Regions from separate parts of the Paenibacillus sp. YSY-4.3 genome, predicted to be linked through region 3. Evidence: riboswitches for the same ligand, from Rfam matches in the RefSeq annotation. Region 3 holds a riboswitch; each other region holds the start of a gene.
What was found. A riboswitch is a leader RNA that binds a small molecule or an ion and turns the genes downstream of it on or off. The one in region 3 is predicted to bind thiamine pyrophosphate.

Region 1 (6,233 bases), on a different contig from region 3:
ATGTCGTCGGCACCGCGGCCAGCGGCCGCGAGGTGATCGATTGGTTAGAGCGTACCCGCATCGACCTGCTTATAACGGATATCCAAATGCCGGATATGAACGGACTTGAGCTGATGGAGCATTTACACAAGCATCGGCCGGAGATCCATATGATCGTCATCAGCGGGTATGAGGAGTTCGATTACGTTAAGAAGGCGATGAAATACCGGGCTGCCGGATATGTACTTAAACCGATCGATACGGACGAACTGCTTGCCATCGTGGACGACATTCTAGCAAAGAATACGTCACGGCCGCAGAACATTGAGGAAGCCGATCCCGAGCTGGTACCCATGACCTATCATGAGACCGTAGTGGAGCGGGCTATTGCGTATATGCATGATCATCTGGACAAAGACATCAGCCTGAAGGAAGCCGCTGAACAGTTCCACCTAACGACACAGTATTTTGGACAGGTGTTCAAGTCGGTCACCGGACAGACCTTCCTCTCCTATTTGACGCAAATCCGGATGGAAAAAGCATGCGAATTGCTGAAAAACCCAGAGCTGACGCAGTATGCCGTTGGGGAACTGGTCGGCTACAAGGATCCCCGTTATTTCAGCAAAGTATTCCACAAGACCTATGGTATGACGCCCAGAGATTACCGGCGGCAATTGGTGAAAAAGGATTCGATTTGATTTGTAGTACGACAAAAAGCCTCCTAGCTCCTTCCCATTTCGGGCAAGATGCTAGGAGGCTTAATAAGCTAGCTATCGATAAATGACATTTCCCGTTTCTTTGAACTGCTGTGACTTTTCCTTGAAGCCTTTGGCAATAGCCTCCCCTTCTTCAAGTCCATGCTTCCTAGCATAATCACGGATATCCTGTGTGATTCGCATACTGCAAAATTTAGGGCCGCACATGGAACAAAAGTGAGCGGTCTTGGCGCCTTCCGCAGGCAGCGTTTCATCATGATACTCCATAGCCCTCTCCGGATCGAGCGAGAGGTTGAACTGGTCTCTCCAGCGGAATTCGAACCGCGCCTTGGATAACGCGTTATCTCTTTCTTGGGCCCCAGGATGCCCCTTCGCTAGGTCGGCTGCATGCGCAGCTATTTTATAAGCGATGACTCCCTCGCGGACATCGTCTTTATTGGGCAAGCCCAGATGCTCCTTAGGGGTTACGTAGCACAACATTGCAGTCCCAAACCAACCGATCATCGCGGCTCCGATCGCAGAAGTAATATGATCGTAGCCCGGGGCAATATCGGTCGTTAGCGGACCTAGGGTATAGAAAGGGGCTTCCTGGCAAACCTCCATTTGTTTATCTACATTTTCTTTAATCAAATGCATCGGCACGTGGCCGGGCCCTTCGATCATCACCTGAACGTCATGCTTCCAAGCGATTTGGGTCAGTTCGCCGAGCGTCTCCAGCTCAGCGAACTGAGCCTCGTCATTGGCATCCGCAATCGAACCTGGCCGCAGGCCGTCACCAAGCGAAAAGGCGATATTATAGCTTTTCATGATTTCACAAATTTCTTCGAAATGGGTATAGAGAAAATTTTCTTGATGATGAGCAAGGCACCAGGCCGCCATGATGGAACCGCCGCGGGATACAATGCCCGTAACTCGCTTAGCCGTCATTGGAATATACCGCAGAAGCACTCCAGCATGGATCGTAAAATAGTCAACGCCCTGCTCCGCTTGCTCGATCAATGTATCGCGGTAGACTTCCCAGCTTAACTCCTCGGTCTTTCCGCCTACCTTCTCCAATGCTTGATAGAGCGGAACTGTGCCTACAGGCACCGGTGAATTGCGGATAATCCATTCCCGCGTCGAGTGAATGTTCTTCCCCGTGGAAAGATCCATAATCGTGTCAGCGCCCCAACGGGTCGCCCATCTCATCTTCTCGACTTCCTCCTCAATAGAGGAGGCGACGGCCGAGTTGCCGATGTTTGCATTGATTTTGACTAGAAAATTCCGACCGATGATCATGGGCTCGCTCTCAGGGTGATTGATATTCGATGGTATAATTGCTCTGCCTTCAGCGACTTCCTTGCGAACGAATTCCGGGTCTACGTTCTCCCGGATCGAAATATACTCCATTTCAGGAGTGATGACTCCTTTTCTTGCATAGTGCATTTGCGTCACATTACAACCGGCTTTCGCCCGAAGAGGCTTCCGGCCTATTCCGGGGAAAGTCTCTGTGTGCTCATGATGTTTTTCTGTTTGATATCCATCGTCCTCAGGTCTAGCACTCCTGCCCTCATATTCCTCAACATCCCCCCGCTCCAGAATCCAATTTTTGCGATTCTTTGGAAGCCCTGCCCTTATATCCGTATGGTAGCTAGCATCTGTGTAAGGACCACTGCAATCATATACCCGAACAGGTTGATTCTCCTCTACCGATTCTCCGCGAACCGTTGGGGAAAGTTCGATCTCTCTCATTGGCACCTGTATATCCGGACGCGAGCCTTGAAGATATACCTTACGACTGCCTGGAAAAGCTAAAATCTCGGGGTCTGCGGTGTGGTTATTGATTTCGCTTGCCATTTCTATTCCTCCTTAGAATGAATGGGTTCAAGCGGAGCTGTAGCAGCCGAGTGCAACAAAAAAGACCGCAACGAAAGAAGCGGTCTTTGTATACACAAAGGCTTGAACGTTTCCTCCGCTGGCATTACCCAGATCAGGTTATACGGTCGACAGCGCAATAGCTATCCTCTCAGCCTGGTTGGCCCAAGCTCCCGTTTATTCAATTCACTAATTTATAATATATGGAAAATGAGGAATTATCAACCCTGTACTCTGAAACTAAAATGAGCTACGCTTCCAGCTCCAAGCAACAAAAAACCTTCTAACTCTCTCGCCTGCCGTCCCGAGAATTAGAAGGTTTACGGTTCTTTGACGTGTTTTGGCCAAACCGTCAGATTTTCAGTTCCCCAAGCTTGATCAGCTCGACGACCGCCTGCGCACGACCTTTTACGTTCAATTTCTGCATGACATTAGAAATATGATTTCGTACGGTCTTCTCGCTAATGAATAGTTGCCCCGCAATGTCGCGCGTCGTTTTATCCTGCACGAGGAGTTCAAAAACTTCTCGCTCACGATGAGTCAACAGAAATTTGCTGTTACGATCGCTGCTCTTCAAAATGCGTCACCCCTCCTTGCTCGGGTTTTGTGGTATAACAAGGTTAAGGGATACAGTCAAAACATATTATGAAAAATAGCGGGTAAGCGTGCGATACAAAGCAAAAATGGGCTGCTTTCGGCAGCCCATTGCTCATTTAAAGGCCATAGCGGCATAAATAGCCTTTTTCCAGCCATTATAGAGCGAGTCCCGCTCATTTTCCGGCATCGCTGGTTCGAACCGCCGTTCCAGACTCCAGATGCGCCTGATTTCATCAAGATCCTGCCAATATCCGACGGCAAGCCCGGCCAGATAGGCTGCTCCCAGGGCGGTCGTTTCGCGTACAGCCGGACGTTCAACTGGAACATCCAAGATATCGCTTTGGAACGCCATCAGGAACGTATTCGATACCGCTCCCCCGTCCACCCGCATCGTATTCACCTTGTAGCCGCAATCCTTCTCCATCGCCACAAGAATGTCTTTTGTCTGATAAGCCAAGGATTCCAAGGTTGCGCGGATGAAATGCTCCTTGCTCGTTCCCCGGGTGAGGCCGAATACAGCCCCTCGAACCTCACTATCCCAATACGGACTGCCTAAGCCTACAAAAGCCGGTACAACATATACCCCCTCCGTGGACTCGACTCGTTCGGCATACCTCTCGCTATCCTTGGCCTCCCGAAACATTCGCAAGCCATCTCTTAGCCATTGTATGGCCGAACCTGAGACAAAGATACTACCTTCAAGCGCATAGTCAACTTTACCGTCAATTCCCCAAGCGATCGATGTAATGAGGCCATGCCCCGACGAAACCGGCCGCTCTCCCGTATTCATCAGCATGAAGCAGCCTGTGCCATACGTCGTTTTCACCATGCCCTGCTCGAAGCAATTCTGCCCGAATAAAGCGGCCTGTTGATCGCCAGCGGCTCCCGCAATCGGCACCTCATGTCCGAAGAAATGATACGGCGCCGTACGTCCATAAACCTCAGAGGATGAGCGGACTTCGGGAAGCATGGCCTTTGGCACCTGAAGCAGCTCCAGTAGTTCGTCATCCCAGCACAGCTCATGAATGTTATACATCAAAGTCCGCGATGCATTGGAGTAGTCGGTTACATGCACCTGTCCCCCGGTCAGCTTCCAAATGAGCCAGGAATCGATCGTACCGAAGAGCAGCTCTCCCTTCTCCGCACGCTCCCTTGCTCCCTCGACATGATCCAGAATCCACTTTACTTTCGTGCCCGAGAAGTAGGGATCGATCAGCAATCCCGTCTTTTGCTGGAATACCGGATCATGGCCCGCTGCCCTAAGCTCCTCGCAGATATCCGCCGTCTGGCGGGATTGCCAAACAACGGCATTGTATATATGATTTCCAGTCTCCTTCTCCCAAATGATCGTCGTTTCCCTCTGGTTCGTAATGCCGATCCCGGCCACCTGCCCCGGCTTTACCCCTGACTCCGACAAGCATGATGCGATCACCGCGAGAGTAGAACCCCAAATCTCATTAGGATTATGCTCCACCCACCCGGGCTTTGGAAAATACTGCGGAAACTCGCGCTGCGCCAAGTGCACGATCTCCCCTTGCTTATTAAACAGAATCGCCCGCGTACTCGTAGTTCCCTGGTCTAGAGCAAGTATATATTGTTCCATAAACATCCTCCGCTCTTGAACTTTGGTCATTTTTGTTATTAGCTAAGCCTAAACGTCCCTTCCCCTTCAAGCTCCAGCTTCGTTTTAAATTGCAGATATCCAATAAATTAAACATTCAAAATTAATTCGAAATATTAACCTTATTCTACCTCGTTAGCGGATTGCGTTACAATTGAAAATACGACATCGAGCCGGTAAAGTACTACCGTGACGTTTATTCAGAATAACCATCCACACTAGGCAACAGCAAGTTGCCAAGCACCGTTATCCAGAGCTCAACAAGAAACTTCAGGCACTCTAAATATCATCAAACCAACAGTAACTTCAGGTACTCTAAGCACCTCAAACGCAAAATGTAACATCAAACAACCTAAGTAACTAGCTCACAAATTTCCAGCACCTTTAAAACGTATGTGCAAAATAGCACCAACAGCTCGGTTACCGAGAAGCTAACGGACCCAAAAGCCGCTATTCCTGCTTTTTTGCTGATTTTTTACGATCTTACGGACACATAAGCCTTTAAGCCTTTATTTGCCAAAAACGGCTTGATGCTCACCTATTTTAGGCTAATAGCGGAACTGCGATCCGTTAACGCTGAGTTTGGCGTCTTTTTACATAAATAGCGGAACCACGGTCCGTTACATTACAGCGCAGCACAAAAAAGAGCACCCACAAGGTGCTCAACCGTTGGCCGCCATACAGCTCATTTCTGCTTCGAAGATCCGTTCAAGATGGATCTTGAAATGACGGGCGATTTCCGGATTGCTTTCAAAATCCCCGCCTTTTATATTTCCTTCGCCTCTGCAGCTTCTTTCTCTTTAAGGCGTCCCGCCTCGTCAAACTTGTTGATGACGCGTTCCAGCACTTCCTTCTCATTCTCGTCCAGGCAAGCGAAGTAACGCGTCAGCACTTCCCTGGATTTCTTCCGCGCTTTCTGATACACTTCCTTGCCCTGCTCCGTAATGGATAACAGCACGGCACGGCGATCCTGTTCATCATGTTTGCGTTCTACGTAGCCGTTCTGAACGAGGCGGTCGAGCATCACCGTGATCGCGCTCGGCTTGACGACAAGCGCCTCCGCCAAATAAGTGACATTACAGCTTTGCTCTTTCGCTATGAGCGACAGCATATGAAACTGCGGCCCCGTTAATGGCAGATCGCGGTGCTGCATAATTTCGTTTTGCAGCTTTTTGACGACCATCGAAAATTTCGATTGAAGCCGGTCTATATAGTGATCGAGATTCGGATCCACGCTATTCCTCCTCATCGGGCAATAATACGGATTAAACCCGTAAGCTTAAGCAAATATTAGTGTATTATGCGGTTCATAAAAATACAAGGAACTCCGTTTCAAAAGTGTCACATTGGTGTAATAAAACACCTTGCATTATAAAGTGGAATATTTTATTATGTACTAAAATAGTTTTCATCATTTTTGTAATATTCACAAAAATTATTTTCTTCCCTTTTGTACATCTGTTACA
Region 2 (6,233 bases), on a different contig from region 3:
CTTGGAGATCGTCGGGTAGATCGGGCCAACGCCGATGTAATCGGCGCCGTTAACAAGCGCCGTCCGCGCCTCCTTCACCGTGTGCGCGGACACGCCGAGGATACGGTTGCCGATCCGGGCGCGAACAACGCCCGCGGATTCATCATCCTGCCCAACATGGATGCCGTCCGCCCCGATACGAGCGGCGAGCTCCACGTCATCGTTGACGATGAAAGGCACCCCGGCGCGGCGACAGGCCGCTTGCAGCTCGAGAGCGAGCGCAAGCTTGGCCTCCCCGGTCAGCGCGCCAGGGCCCTTCTCGCGGAACTGGATCATCGTTGCGCCCCCGCTTAACGCTTCTTCTACGACGCGCAGCGGCTCCTCCCGGCAGTTCACACTGCCGACGACCAGGTACATCCGCAAGTACCGGCGCATTTGCTCAGGAGAGATGCTGCCGCCGCTCATCGCTCCTGCTCTCTTCTGCGGCGATACGCCCAATGGTTCGTCGGGCCATGCCCCTGGCCCAGCTCTAGGCTATCCTCGATCGCTGCCTGGATATAACCGCGGGCCATCTGCACCGCCTCCAGCACCGGCAATCCCTTCGCCAGTCCGGCCGTTATCGCTGCAGAATAAGTACAGCCCGTTCCATGCGTGTGAACGGTATGAATCCGTTGTCCCGTCAATTCCGTGCACGAAGCTCCATCATAGATCAGGTCAACCACCTGCTCGCCGTCTTCATCATGCCCGCCCTTGATCACAGCGACGGCCGGGCCATAAGCGCAGATGCGCTTGGCCGCCTCGCGGCGATCCGCCATCGTGCGGATGCTCATGCCGGACAATGCCTCGGCTTCCGGGATGTTCGGCGTGACGATCAGCGCCAGCGGCAGAAGCTGCTCCTTCATCGCCCGTACCGCCTCCGGCAGCAGCAAATCCGCTCCGCCCTTAGCGATCATCACCGGATCGACGACGACATTGCGCCAGCCATGCTCCCGGATGCGTCCAGCCACCGCCTCAATAATCTCGGCGCTAAACAGCATCCCCGTCTTCAGGGCATCGACGCCAAGATCGGTGCTTACCGCATCGATTTGCTCTGCAGCAGCTTGTGGCGGCAGCGGGTACACGCCCTGAACGCCCAGCGTATTCTGCACCGTGATAGCCGTAATGGCCGACATGCCGAAGACATCCAGCTCCTGGAACGTCTTGAGATCGGCCTGTATGCCCGCACCGCCTCCGCTATCCGACCCTGCAATGGTAAGTGCTCTGGCTATGCTCATACAAGTTCCTCCCCTGTGGCGGAAGTCTCAAATTCGCGTACCGCGGCATGTCCCTTCAGGGAATGCGGATGCAGCTTGGCCAGCTCGTCGAGGAAGGCGATCTGAAAGCTGCCGGGGCCGATTTCAGATGTGCGCTCGGCCGCCCGGGAAGCCGCAGCGCCGTAGAATGCCAGCCCTGCCGTGCCGGCCAGCAACAAATCCTTCTCCACCGCAGCAAAAGCGCCCAGTACCGATGTCAGCAGGCAGCCTGCTCCCGTCACCTGGGTCAGCAGCGCATCCCCGCCGCTGACGACCCTGCACCGGCTGCCGTCTGAAATGACATCTTCCTTGCCTGTAATCGCTACGACCGCATTCAGTTGCCGCGCTGCCCGCAGCCCTAGCTGTGCGTTCTCATTGTCGGCGCTGTCTCCAGCGTCAACGCCCTTGATCTCGCGCGTCTCGCCGATGAGGTTGGCAATCTCCGCCGCATTTCCCCGCACGAGGGATATCTTTACCTCGCGGAGAATCCGCAGCGCCGACTCCGTGCGGAACGCCGTAGCCCCGACCCCAACCGGATCCAGCAGCACCGGTACGCCATGCGCATTCGCCGATTTTCCCGCAATGATCATCGCCTCGACCTGCTCCTTCGTCAATGTGCCGATGTTGAGCACGAGCGCCCCGGCGATTTGGGCCATGTCGGCCACTTCCTCCGGCGCATAAGCCATGACGGGAGACGCCCCAAGAGCATACAGCCCGTTCGCGGTAAAATTGGTCACAACCACGTTGGTCATATTATGAATGAGCGGTTTAGTTCTCTGAACCTTCGTAAGAAGTGCCGTTATATCGTTTTCAAGTGTACTCATTATGATCTGCCTCACTTCTTTTTGTAAGAATGATAGATTATGCCTTCGACATATAGGAGCCTTCCCCTACAGGGCGTATTCAGCCGTACTCATGGACACTGGCCAATCCTGAACGTTATAAGCCATATCCCAGAACATGTACTCGAGCTGGCAGCTCAGCAAATAGTGCTCGGTCATTTTTTTGCGCTCCAGCTCGGTCGTAATTTCCGCCCATTTGTCCAGACGCTCACAGAACTTAGCAGTCGTATTCGTCCTTGTCGCATAGAAATGAATCCACTCATAGAAAGGATGCGCTTCGGTTGGCTGCACTTCTTTCATCAGCTTCTCACCGATCTCCAGGTAAGTCCATGGACACGGCAGCAGCACCGCCATAATTTCAGCCAGGCTTCCTTCATGCGCAACATTCAGCATATGGCGGATATAATGATGCGCTCCCGGAGCCAGTGCATATCCTTGCATTTGATCATAGCTGACTCCGGCAACCGCACAGAAGTTATTATGCGGATGAACTTCGCTGTTCAGAATAAAAGAAATTTGCTGGTTAAACATTTCGATCTCATCGCGGCTCGAGCATTTGGATATGGCAATGCCGTAAATCCGCATATAAGCCGTTAAATACTCATGATCCTGCTTGACGTAATGAATGAGCTGCTCCTTCTGCAAGTCGCCGTTAGCGATTCCTCTCACAAAAGGGTGTTCAAAAATTGCCTGAAAAATACCATCGGCCTTCTGTCGAAGCTCCTGCGTAAAACTCATTGTTCTCCACCTCCGGATATAATGTGAACATGACCAGGAAGCCATTAGGGATGACGCCGCACATTTTTAAATACCAAAAAGGCCGCTCCATCAATGGAGCGGCCTCATTCAACATCACCTTTACACGGACAGCAAGCTGCTGTAATAAGTGTCAGACATTGGATTCCGACTCCACTTTCCTACGCTAGTACGAACTAGATCAGGTTCAAAGGGTCCAAGATAAGATCTTGTCTCAGCCGCTGACGGCTCCCCTAGTGGACTTCCTATTCATTTTCACTATTACTGTATCTGTCTTTACAAGAGTTGTCAAATTTTTGATATTTCAAATTATTTGCCGCAGCATTTTTTGTACTTGAGGCCGCTGCCGCATGGGCATGGCTCGTTGCGGCCGATCTTGGTGACGGACACCTGGCTTTTGTTCAATGGACTTAGCTGGCGATGTGCCGATCTCAGCTCCACATTGCCGAAAATCCGGTTCATCGCGAACGGAGTATGGCCTCTATGGATCCACAGTCTTGTATGGTTATATACATCGTTCATCAGAGCGACAACGGTATCGGCCTGCTCCATGCTTTGGAATTTCAGACCTCGTCTCTCAAATTCATGGATCAACTCGCCCGAAGTCGCTTGCATCGTACAGGCTAGCTGAATATCGTCGATAAGATAGTCGACCAATTCCGCATCCCGGGAAATTTCCTTCATCACATACGCTCTCAGCTTCGATAGCTGCGGCGTCATCTCGAAGTAATCTTCTTCGGCATATTTCAACAGCTCTTCGCGCTTCGGAATGAAATGCGGCTTGCCTTTAATCTGCGACAACAGCTCTTTAAAATCTCCTTGCGATTCCTCAAGAGACAAATATCCATCAATGATGAAACCCTCAGCTATCGTGTAATTCTGTTCTCTGCTCGTTAGCTCTCCGAATAGCTCCTTGAATCGTTTCTGATCGAGCTGCTCACTGTTCTGCGCATTATAAATTTCAATAAGCTTGTCCGGCTCAATCGCGCCGAATAAGTGGGTTGTAGCTAATATATACTCATGAACGAGCTGCGCACCCGCTCGTTGTTGGTGGAAATTCACGTGGTCCAGCTTGGCGTAAGCTTCTCTAATCTCATCCGGCATGACGATATAAAGCTGGCCCTCGCTGAAATAAGTAAATACGAGCCCACGGTTCATAAGATACCAATAGTGCTCGATCAGAATGAGATTGTTCTGCAGAACAGGTTGACGAAGAAGCGATTCGAACAATTGCCATTCCAGGCTGCTGGTCATCAGCAGAGCTGATTGCAAATGCTCCGCGTCGGTCATATAGGCTGTCAGCGCTTCTATTAATTCCTGCTTTTTCATCTTGGAACGTCCAGGCAAATTGCAGGCCGAAGCAAGCGCAGACAAACGAACCTTCGTCAGATCTTGAAGAATGTCAGGCAGACTTGTCGTTACTTCCCCGATAATCGCATGCTGGATATTCATTTGTTCAAGCATTTCATTATAATCTTCCAAGTTCAGTTCTCCTCTTTCAATTCCTTGTTTCCTTTGTATTTCCCATTGTATCGCATCAGTCATAAATCCACCGGATATCCCACTATTTCGGGCTCAACTACATATACTACCACACAAATGGCGTCTAGGAGAGGAATTCTCAGCAAATTTCATAATTTTCATTAGCAGAAATTATTGTTCGCGGTGTTATTAATAGCATATAATCCCTTTAAAGCCAAAGTATTCACTTCCAAAATATGGACTTGAAGGATTGCGGGCCATCCGTTATCGTCAATGGTTGATCAGGTATCTTCGTCAGATCGTTCAAACATTTTCAACAAACAGAGGTGATATGAACTTGGATAGAGACAACAAGATCAGAGAACTGGAGGAAGATTTACGAAGGATAAGCGAACAACTGTCTGAGCTGAAACACGGCCAGGGATATGCATCATCCCCCCTGAACCCGCCCGCTGAAAAGGAAGCAGTCCATGATCCGGCCCTTGAATCGTCTCTTCGAGCGCAGCAGCAGGGTCAGCAGTCCGGGCCGCCGCCGTGGAACCCGCAGAGCTCACAACAGCAGGAGCACCAACACGATCAACATCTACAACAGCAACAACTGCATCAGCAGCAAGTGCCGCAACACATTCAACAACAGTACGATCAACAAGGGCAGTCCCAAAATCATGGCACCTTCCCTGGCACGCAGCAGTATGATCACCAGCAATCTGACCAACCTGCGTGGAACCCTCAAAACCCGCAGCAGCAACAACTGTATTACGAACAACAACAACAACAACAACAACATCATCATCATCATCATCAACAGCAGGACCAACACGGCCAACCGCATCAAGCACAGCTCCAGAACCAAGCCCCTTTAATGGGAGCACCATATCAAGGCCAACAGCTGGAACTCCAGCAGCCCCCGTATATGAGGCCGCCAGCGAATGCGCCGCGTTCATCGCGCGATTGGGAATACGCCATTTCACGGGTATGGCTGCCGCGGGTATTCATCGTCGTGCTATTGCTTGGCGTGCTATGGCTGTTTATGGCCGCGGTCAACGCTGGATATTTAAATGAACCGGTTCGCTGCCTGCTGGGAGCCGTTCTGGCCGCAGCTATGTACTGGTTCGGAGACAGGCAGGTTCGCCAGCAGCGTGAGGCGCTGGGGCAGGTCCTTCTGGGCGGCGCAAATGCCGTCTTAGTTCTCACTCTTTTTGCCGCGCATATGCTCTATGACTTGATACCGCTTGGCATTGCTTTCGTGCTATACATAATGTCCATTGCCTTTGGCGTGTTCATAGCGGTTCATCATCGATCGCAAACGCTGGTTATCATCGCCTTGCTATCAGGGTATCTGATACCGTTTCTGGCCAAATCCCCGGCTAATCCGTGGATGTTCTTGCTGTATGAGGCCGTCTTCTCCATCGCCATGATGCTCGTAGCAATCCGTTTCAATTTCCGGGCTGCTTATATTGTAGCCATTTCTGTCCTGCATGTACCGCTCTTAATCTTGTATGCGCAAGGCCTTTACGATAAGAGCAAATATCTTTTCTTAATCGCCATATTATTGCAGCATTTCGTGCTATATGGAATTACGGTGGCTCGCCGCTACCGGCACAAGCTGGATCAGATGATTTTGCTGCCGATTGGCTTTTTCCTGCTCTCCCTCTGGATGATCGGACTTTACTCCGGAGAGGAAGGATACACATTCAGTATTCTGATGGCCTTATTGTCTATTCTATACAGCGTTACCACCGTGCTGTCTTTAAAGCACAGAGAAATGTCGCAGCTATTCGCTTCCATCGCTACGTACGGCTGGGTCGTATTCATCGTCGACAGCGTAGGCAAGGATTACAAGGCCAGCGTACTGCTTGTCTTGGGCATGCTCTCTTTCGCG
Region 3 (6,233 bases):
TATCCCATTGCGGTAATGGCCAGCCGCAAAGACAATCTGATCCGAAGCTTCAAGCGCTCCTAGCAAAGGACGGCCATCCTGGGTGGAAGGGCGAAGTCCCGCCCATTTGTGAAAAGGGATTTCCCCTTCCAGAGAGGGAAACAACCGTTTATTCCATTTGCGCAGCCGCTCTATGCCCTTCTCCGTAACCGAAGTATCGAATCCGGCAACATCCTCGGATGCGCCGCATACGACGGTGCCGTTATCTTTGGCAACCACGTAGCCTTGATTGTTGAAGACCATACCCCTCACCGTATGCTGAGCGTTATGATAAGCGCATATTTGCCCGCGAATCGGATAAATCGGAATGGGAAGCGCAATCGTCCCGGAGAGCTCCTGAGCCCATGCGCCGGAGCATACCACCAAGCGATCTGCCGCGAATTTTCGGCCATCCAAGGATCTCACGACAATTTCGCGTCGTAGAAATTGCGTCTGCTCCGGTATTTTCCTCGATTCTGGTTGCCAATCGACAATATCCACGCTCTCCAAGTGTTCGAAGATACGCACTCCCATATCCCGGCAAGCCTGTTCTAGCGCCTGCACATAATGCGGGGCATAAATGTGGCTCTCCTCCGGCGTGTATAGCGCCGCCTTGACTTCGCTGGAGATCCCCGGCTCGATCTCCCTGAGCTCCTCACCCTCAACAATCCGGCCGGAGGAGCCGAACGCTCGCTGCCACAGCAGCCTGCCCTCTAAGGCCAAGATATCGGCCTCATGGTACACTGCATAAAGACTGCCGGAGTTGGCATATTCAAAAGCTTGCCCCGACATATGCCTGACATCCTCTTGCCATGCCGGATACAGCCCCAGGCTGTCGAGGCACAACCGAAAAAATTCGTCCGGCTCTTCCAGGTTTTCAGAGTAAGGCGCCAACATGCCAGCGGCTGCTCCCGAGGCCTGCCCGCCGCATTTGCCGATCTCCAGCAGGGTGACGTTATGGCCTCGTTTCCGTAATTCAAAGGCGCAGGATAATCCGATAATACCGCCGCCCATAATCACTATATTCTGCATCATGCTATCGCTCCCAGCCGCTATTTTTCATAGGGCTATTCCAATATGAATTGTTCTAAACCGCTGCTCGCGGAAGCGTACTTCTTCCGGGCAATTCGTCCGGATAAATAAGCAAGACGCCCAGCCTCTATCGCGTGCTTCATGGCGGCCGCCATCATGACCGGATCCTTCGCCTTGGCTACCGGAGTATTCATAAGCACCCCGTCCACACCCAGCTCCATCGCTTTCGTCACGTCACTGGCCGTTCCAAGCCCCGCATCGACGATGACCGGTACGCCAGCTTCCTCTACGATCAGCCCTAAATTATAGGGATTCAATATACCGAGCCCCGTACCGATCGGCGCTGCTCCCGGCATGATCGCGGCAGCTCCCGCTTCTTCAAGCCGGCGGCAGGTAACTGGATCGTCGGAAATATACGGCAGCACCGTAAATCCTTCTTTGACCAGCATTTCCGTCGCCTTAAGCGTCTCGATCGGATCGGGCAGAAGCGTCTTTGCATCCGCGCTAATCTCGACCTTGATCCAATCACTCAGACCCGAGGCTCTAGCGAGCCGCGCGATCCGGACCGCTTCCTCGGCCGTGCTTGCGCCCGAGGTGTTCGGCAAATATTGATAGGCCTCATCCTCAATATGCTGCAAAATGGAATCATCCTCTACCGCGTCCAGATTGATCCGCCGAATGGCAAACGTAAGCACTTCCGCCCCGGAAGCTTTGATCGCTTCCTTCTGTACGAACGGGTTGGGAAACAGCCCTGTGCCAATAAAAAAACGCGACGACAGCGAACGGCCGCCGATACGCAAAGCATCGTCCCGCATCCGCTTAACCCCCTCCCACAAAATGAACTAGCTCGATGACCATCCCCGAGGCAACCGTTGTATCCGCCCACTGCTCAGGTGTCAAAATCACACCGTCTGCTTCCACGATAACCGGCTTGCCCGACAAGCCATAATGGGCGATCACATCCTGAACGGTTCCCGCCTCCAAGCTGTGCTTAACTCCATTCACCTTCAGCTCAACCATCTGCGTATTTCCCATGAACCGCTCCCCCTTGCTCCAGTTTGCGAATAAAGGCTTCGCATGTTCCTCTTACGTCCGAACTGCCTACAATTTCGGTCACCGCGCAAATTCGCGTTGCCCCGGCAGCAATTACTTCATCCGCATTGTGCAGCTTGATGCCTCCGATCGCTACGAATGGAATGCGGATTTTCGCCGCCACCTCGCGAACATAGGAGAGCGTCACCGGTGCTGCATCTGCCTTCGTAGCCGTCGAGTATACGGGACCGACGCCGATATAGTCCGCTCCCTGCTGTTCAGCCAGCAGCGCTTCCTCGATCGCATGCGTGGAAATGCCGATGATTTTGCCGCCGACCATTTTCCTGGCCACGGTAAGCGGCGTGTCGCCCTGGCCCAGATGAATGCCATCCGCATCCACCTCAAGCGCAATATCGATATAATCGTTGACGATAAAAGGGACATCATACCGGCGGGTCAATTCGCGAAGCCGCTTTGCCTTCTCCAGTACATCCGCCCGATCACTGTGCTTATCCCGAAGCTGCACGATATCGGCGCCGCCAAGAATAGCCTCCTCCATCACTTCGGCAAGCTCCCTGCCGGGATGGCTTTTCTCATCGGTAATAGCGTACAAACGAAAATCTCTCATCTGCTAACTCTACCTCCGTTTTGTATTTACCGGCTGCAAGACACAAAAAAGCCATTCGAGAATACACGAATGGCTTTAAATTCGATATGTTCTCTACGCCAGCATTACCTGGATCAGATTAACGGTCCGGAACATCAGGTTCCAATCTCAGCCGGACTTCATCCAGCACCCGCACTCCATATTCAGTTACTCTCACTATAACTTACCATAATCAGCTTGACAAGATTATTAAAACTATTATTTGCGAACGACAGAATAACCTTTATCCTTCAACAGCTGAACGATACCGTCTTTGCCTGGGTAATGCGCGGCGCCAACAACAATGAAATATTCCGCTTTTTTGTCGCTTTTCAGGTATCCATCGATTTTGTCGGCCATAACGATATTCCGGTCGGTCAGCATCGCTTTGTAATACTCCGGATCCTCGATCATGCTCTCAGTGAACTCAAGCAGTCTCTCGTCATCCCCTGATTTCCACATGTCAGCCATATCGTCCACAAGTTCAACCGAAACATCGAAGTTATCCAACGCCGTATTTAGGTTCTTCTCCTGTAGTTCGTTGGAGAAACTGTCGAGCATGCCCAATTGGGACTCGTAGGTTTCCAGCTCCAAAACCGGCACTTTGCGTTCCATGGCTTTCTGAATGAAATATAGGTCTACTCCAGCAGTTGCTTCATAACCTGCCTCCATCGATTTAAGTGTGCTGATGGTGGACTCTACAACCCAAGGCTTGAAGGCATCAAAGGCGGTTGGCTCCATACCGTTTTGCTTCAAAGTATCCTCTAGCTTCGCATATGTCTCCTTGGACACATGATCTTTCAGGGTCGTACCATCCTGATACATCCCGATATCCATGATCAGCTTCTGATTAGCTTCATCCGCAGCCTTGCTAAGATCAATCTCTACTCCCAAATAATCAGCTTCTGCAAAAGCCTCCTCGAATTCCGAACGCAGCGGATAAAAGCTGTCGTCCGCAATATGCATCGACCCTACCAGGTACACCGTATTCCCGTCATTTTTGACTTCCCACATGAAGCCGCGGGCACCTTCACCCGTTGCTTTAGAGATAAGAAGCACCGTCCGGGAATGCTGATCCCAATGTACTTTGTAACCTGCCGCTTCCCCAACGACTCTAATCGGAGCGTACGTCTCGCCGTTAATCAGCTTCGTCTTGCTGCTCAGCGTAACCTCCTTGCCGTCAATAACGACATGAATCGTATCATCCTGCACATCGCTTAGCTCCACATTCATCGCTTGCAGCGTTGATTTCAGTGGTACCATCGTTGTTCCTTGATCAACAATAGGCGCATTCGTTACGAATTCAACGTTCTTGTTGTTGATCTTTACCGACGCTTGCTGTGGAGCTGCTATTGCCGGAGCTGCTGTAGAGAGTAAGCCTACAGAAATCAAGAGAGATAAGAGCGATCGTTTCCAATTCTTCATGTTTACCTTCTCCTTTGTATATCGTTTTATTTTGTATTTCATACTGAATTAAATCTTGTAGGCCTTCATCGCTTTGCGCAGCTCCTTCAACGTCGGACGCTTGCCGTACAGCAAGACGCCGGTGCGATAAATTTTGGCGGCTAGCCAGCTGAAGAAGAAAATCGCAATTAGTAGAATAACTAGGGACAATGCGACTTCCAGGAACGTTGCATCCCCCACGCCAAACCGGAGCAGAAGCGTTACCGGAGATACAAATGGGATATAAGAGCATACTTTGAGAAGCATGGAGTTCGGCGTCGACAAGCTGAACATCGCGATATAGAACGCCGCCAACGACAGCATTGTAATCGGCATGACTGCCTGGCCGAGATCCTCGGTGCGGCTGACGATCGAGCCGACCGCGGCATACAAAGTAGCATACAGGAAGTAGCCCAAGATGTAGATGAGAAGTCCCACGATAACAATTTGAAAATTAATTTGCGATAAATCCAAATTCAGTTCGGCCAAGGAACCCTGATTGTACGGCAATGCAAGATTGGCGGCAACGACGGCGATGAAGATGGCAATCTGCAGCAGTCCGATCAGGAACATGCCCAGAATTTTGCCGAACATTTGCGTCAGCGGCGAGACACTCGTCACCAGAATCTCCATAATCCTCGAGCTTTTCTCCGAAGTAACTTCTGCAGCAATCATGTTGCCCGTCATCGTATTGGTCATGAAGAACAGAACGATCAGCCCGTATACAATAACGTAATTGATCGCCGCCGGCCTAGAGCCTTCCTTTACATCGGCAGCGCTGCCCGTCCCGGCGGCCTGTTCGGCCTTCAGCTCTTCGATGACGACTGGCGCGCTTATCGCAGCGATTTGCTCATCCGTAAGGGAGCTTCCACGAGTTACGTACTGCATTTTCACGTTCTCTAGTGCTGGCTGGAGCATCGACTGAAGCGTCAAATCCATGCTGTCCTTTTTCGAGGTATAAATGACCTTCGGAAATTGCAGTCCAGCAGCTTCTCCAAACTCCAGATAGCCCTTGATCGTTCCGTTCTCGAAATCATGAATAAGCGACTGTTCATTCACTTGTTCGTATTTTACGAGCTTGATTTTGCCATCCGGCTGCTTGTCGACAAAGGCTTCCAGCGACTCCGCAATCTCAGGCTGGTTGCCATAGACAAGGCCGATTTGCGATTCAGCGGACTCGTTGCCTGTGAATAATTGAATGAAATACGGCACATGGATGCCGACAGATAACAATACCGCGAAAATAATAGTAGTGACGACGAAGGATTTTGTCCTAATCTTATTAGTAAAGGTAAAATTAATGATCGGCAACAGCTTATTCATGCGATTCACCTACCTCTTTAATAAAGATTTGATTCAATGTTGGTTCCTTGATTTCAAAATGCTCGACGGTGCTCTCTTCCATTGCCCGGCGCAGAATGTCCTGTGCGGCTGCCACATCGGAAATTCGCAGAGAATAGCCGCGCTCACCGCGTTCGACCCGCTCGACACCTGGAATGCCTTCCAGCCCGGAAACCTCTCCCGTCGTATGGAGAAGAACCTCCTCGCGAGGATAACGCTTCTTGATGTCTCGAATATTTCCTTGCAGTACCGTATTGGACCGCTGCAGAATCGTAATATTGCTGCACAGCTCCTCCACGTGCTCCATGCGGTGGGTTGAGAACAGGATGCTCGTTCCTTCATCCCGCAGCTCCTTCACCGTCGCTTTGAGCAGTTCGACATTGACGGGATCGAGTCCGCTAAAGGCTTCATCCAGGATCAGAATTTTAGGCTTATGCACGACAGCTGCGATGAAGCCCATTTTTTGCTGATTTCCTTTGGAGAGCTCTTCGATCTTCTTGTTGTAATAATCCGGCACCTCGAAGCGTTCCAGCCAATATCGCAGACTTTTATCCGCCTCTCGAGCCGACATCCCCTTCAGCCGGGCTAAATAAATGATTTGATCGCTGACCTTTACTTTCGGATATAAACCGCGCTCCTCCGGCAAATAGCCCATCTTGTGCTGCAATTCGCTATTGTACTCTTGCCCATGGTAGAGAATTCGTCCGTCATCCGGATAGAT

Region 1: linked by a shared signal. The riboswitch ahead of thiC (phosphomethylpyrimidine synthase ThiC) and the one ahead of thiE (thiamine phosphate synthase) in region 3 are both predicted to bind thiamine pyrophosphate.
Region 2: linked by a shared signal. The riboswitch ahead of tenA (thiaminase II) and the one ahead of thiE (thiamine phosphate synthase) in region 3 are both predicted to bind thiamine pyrophosphate.

Annotation. Positions count from the first base shown of each region.
Region 1 is NZ_BAABMC010000001.1:209,786-216,018, reverse strand. It holds gene ACYUJT_RS00935 (response regulator transcription factor) at 1-677, shown strand, start outside; gene thiC (phosphomethylpyrimidine synthase ThiC) at 750-2,531, opposite strand; TPP riboswitch at 2,625-2,736, opposite strand; gene ACYUJT_RS00925 (helix-turn-helix domain-containing protein) at 2,902-3,126, opposite strand; gene glpK (glycerol kinase GlpK) at 3,259-4,749, opposite strand; gene ACYUJT_RS00915 (MarR family winged helix-turn-helix transcriptional regulator) at 5,534-6,001, opposite strand.
Region 2 is NZ_BAABMC010000001.1:22,664-28,896, reverse strand. It holds gene thiE (thiamine phosphate synthase) at 1-444, opposite strand, end outside; gene thiD (bifunctional hydroxymethylpyrimidine kinase/phosphomethylpyrimidine kinase) at 441-1,253, opposite strand; gene thiM (hydroxyethylthiazole kinase) at 1,250-2,095, opposite strand; gene tenA (thiaminase II) at 2,162-2,851, opposite strand; TPP riboswitch at 3,011-3,114, opposite strand; gene ACYUJT_RS00110 (SEC-C metal-binding domain-containing protein) at 3,179-4,351, opposite strand; gene ACYUJT_RS00105 (hypothetical protein) at 4,822-5,214, shown strand; gene ACYUJT_RS00100 (DUF2339 domain-containing protein) at 5,214-6,233, shown strand, end outside.
Region 3 is NZ_BAABMC010000002.1:85,523-91,755, forward strand. It holds gene thiO (glycine oxidase ThiO) at 1-1,053, opposite strand, end outside; gene ACYUJT_RS07275 (thiazole synthase) at 1,086-1,865, opposite strand; gene thiS (sulfur carrier protein ThiS) at 1,870-2,085, opposite strand; gene thiE (thiamine phosphate synthase) at 2,063-2,710, opposite strand; TPP riboswitch at 2,784-2,893, opposite strand; gene ACYUJT_RS07290 (TraB/GumN family protein) at 2,948-4,153, opposite strand; gene ACYUJT_RS07295 (ABC transporter permease) at 4,202-5,494, opposite strand; gene ACYUJT_RS07300 (ABC transporter ATP-binding protein) at 5,487-6,233, opposite strand, start outside.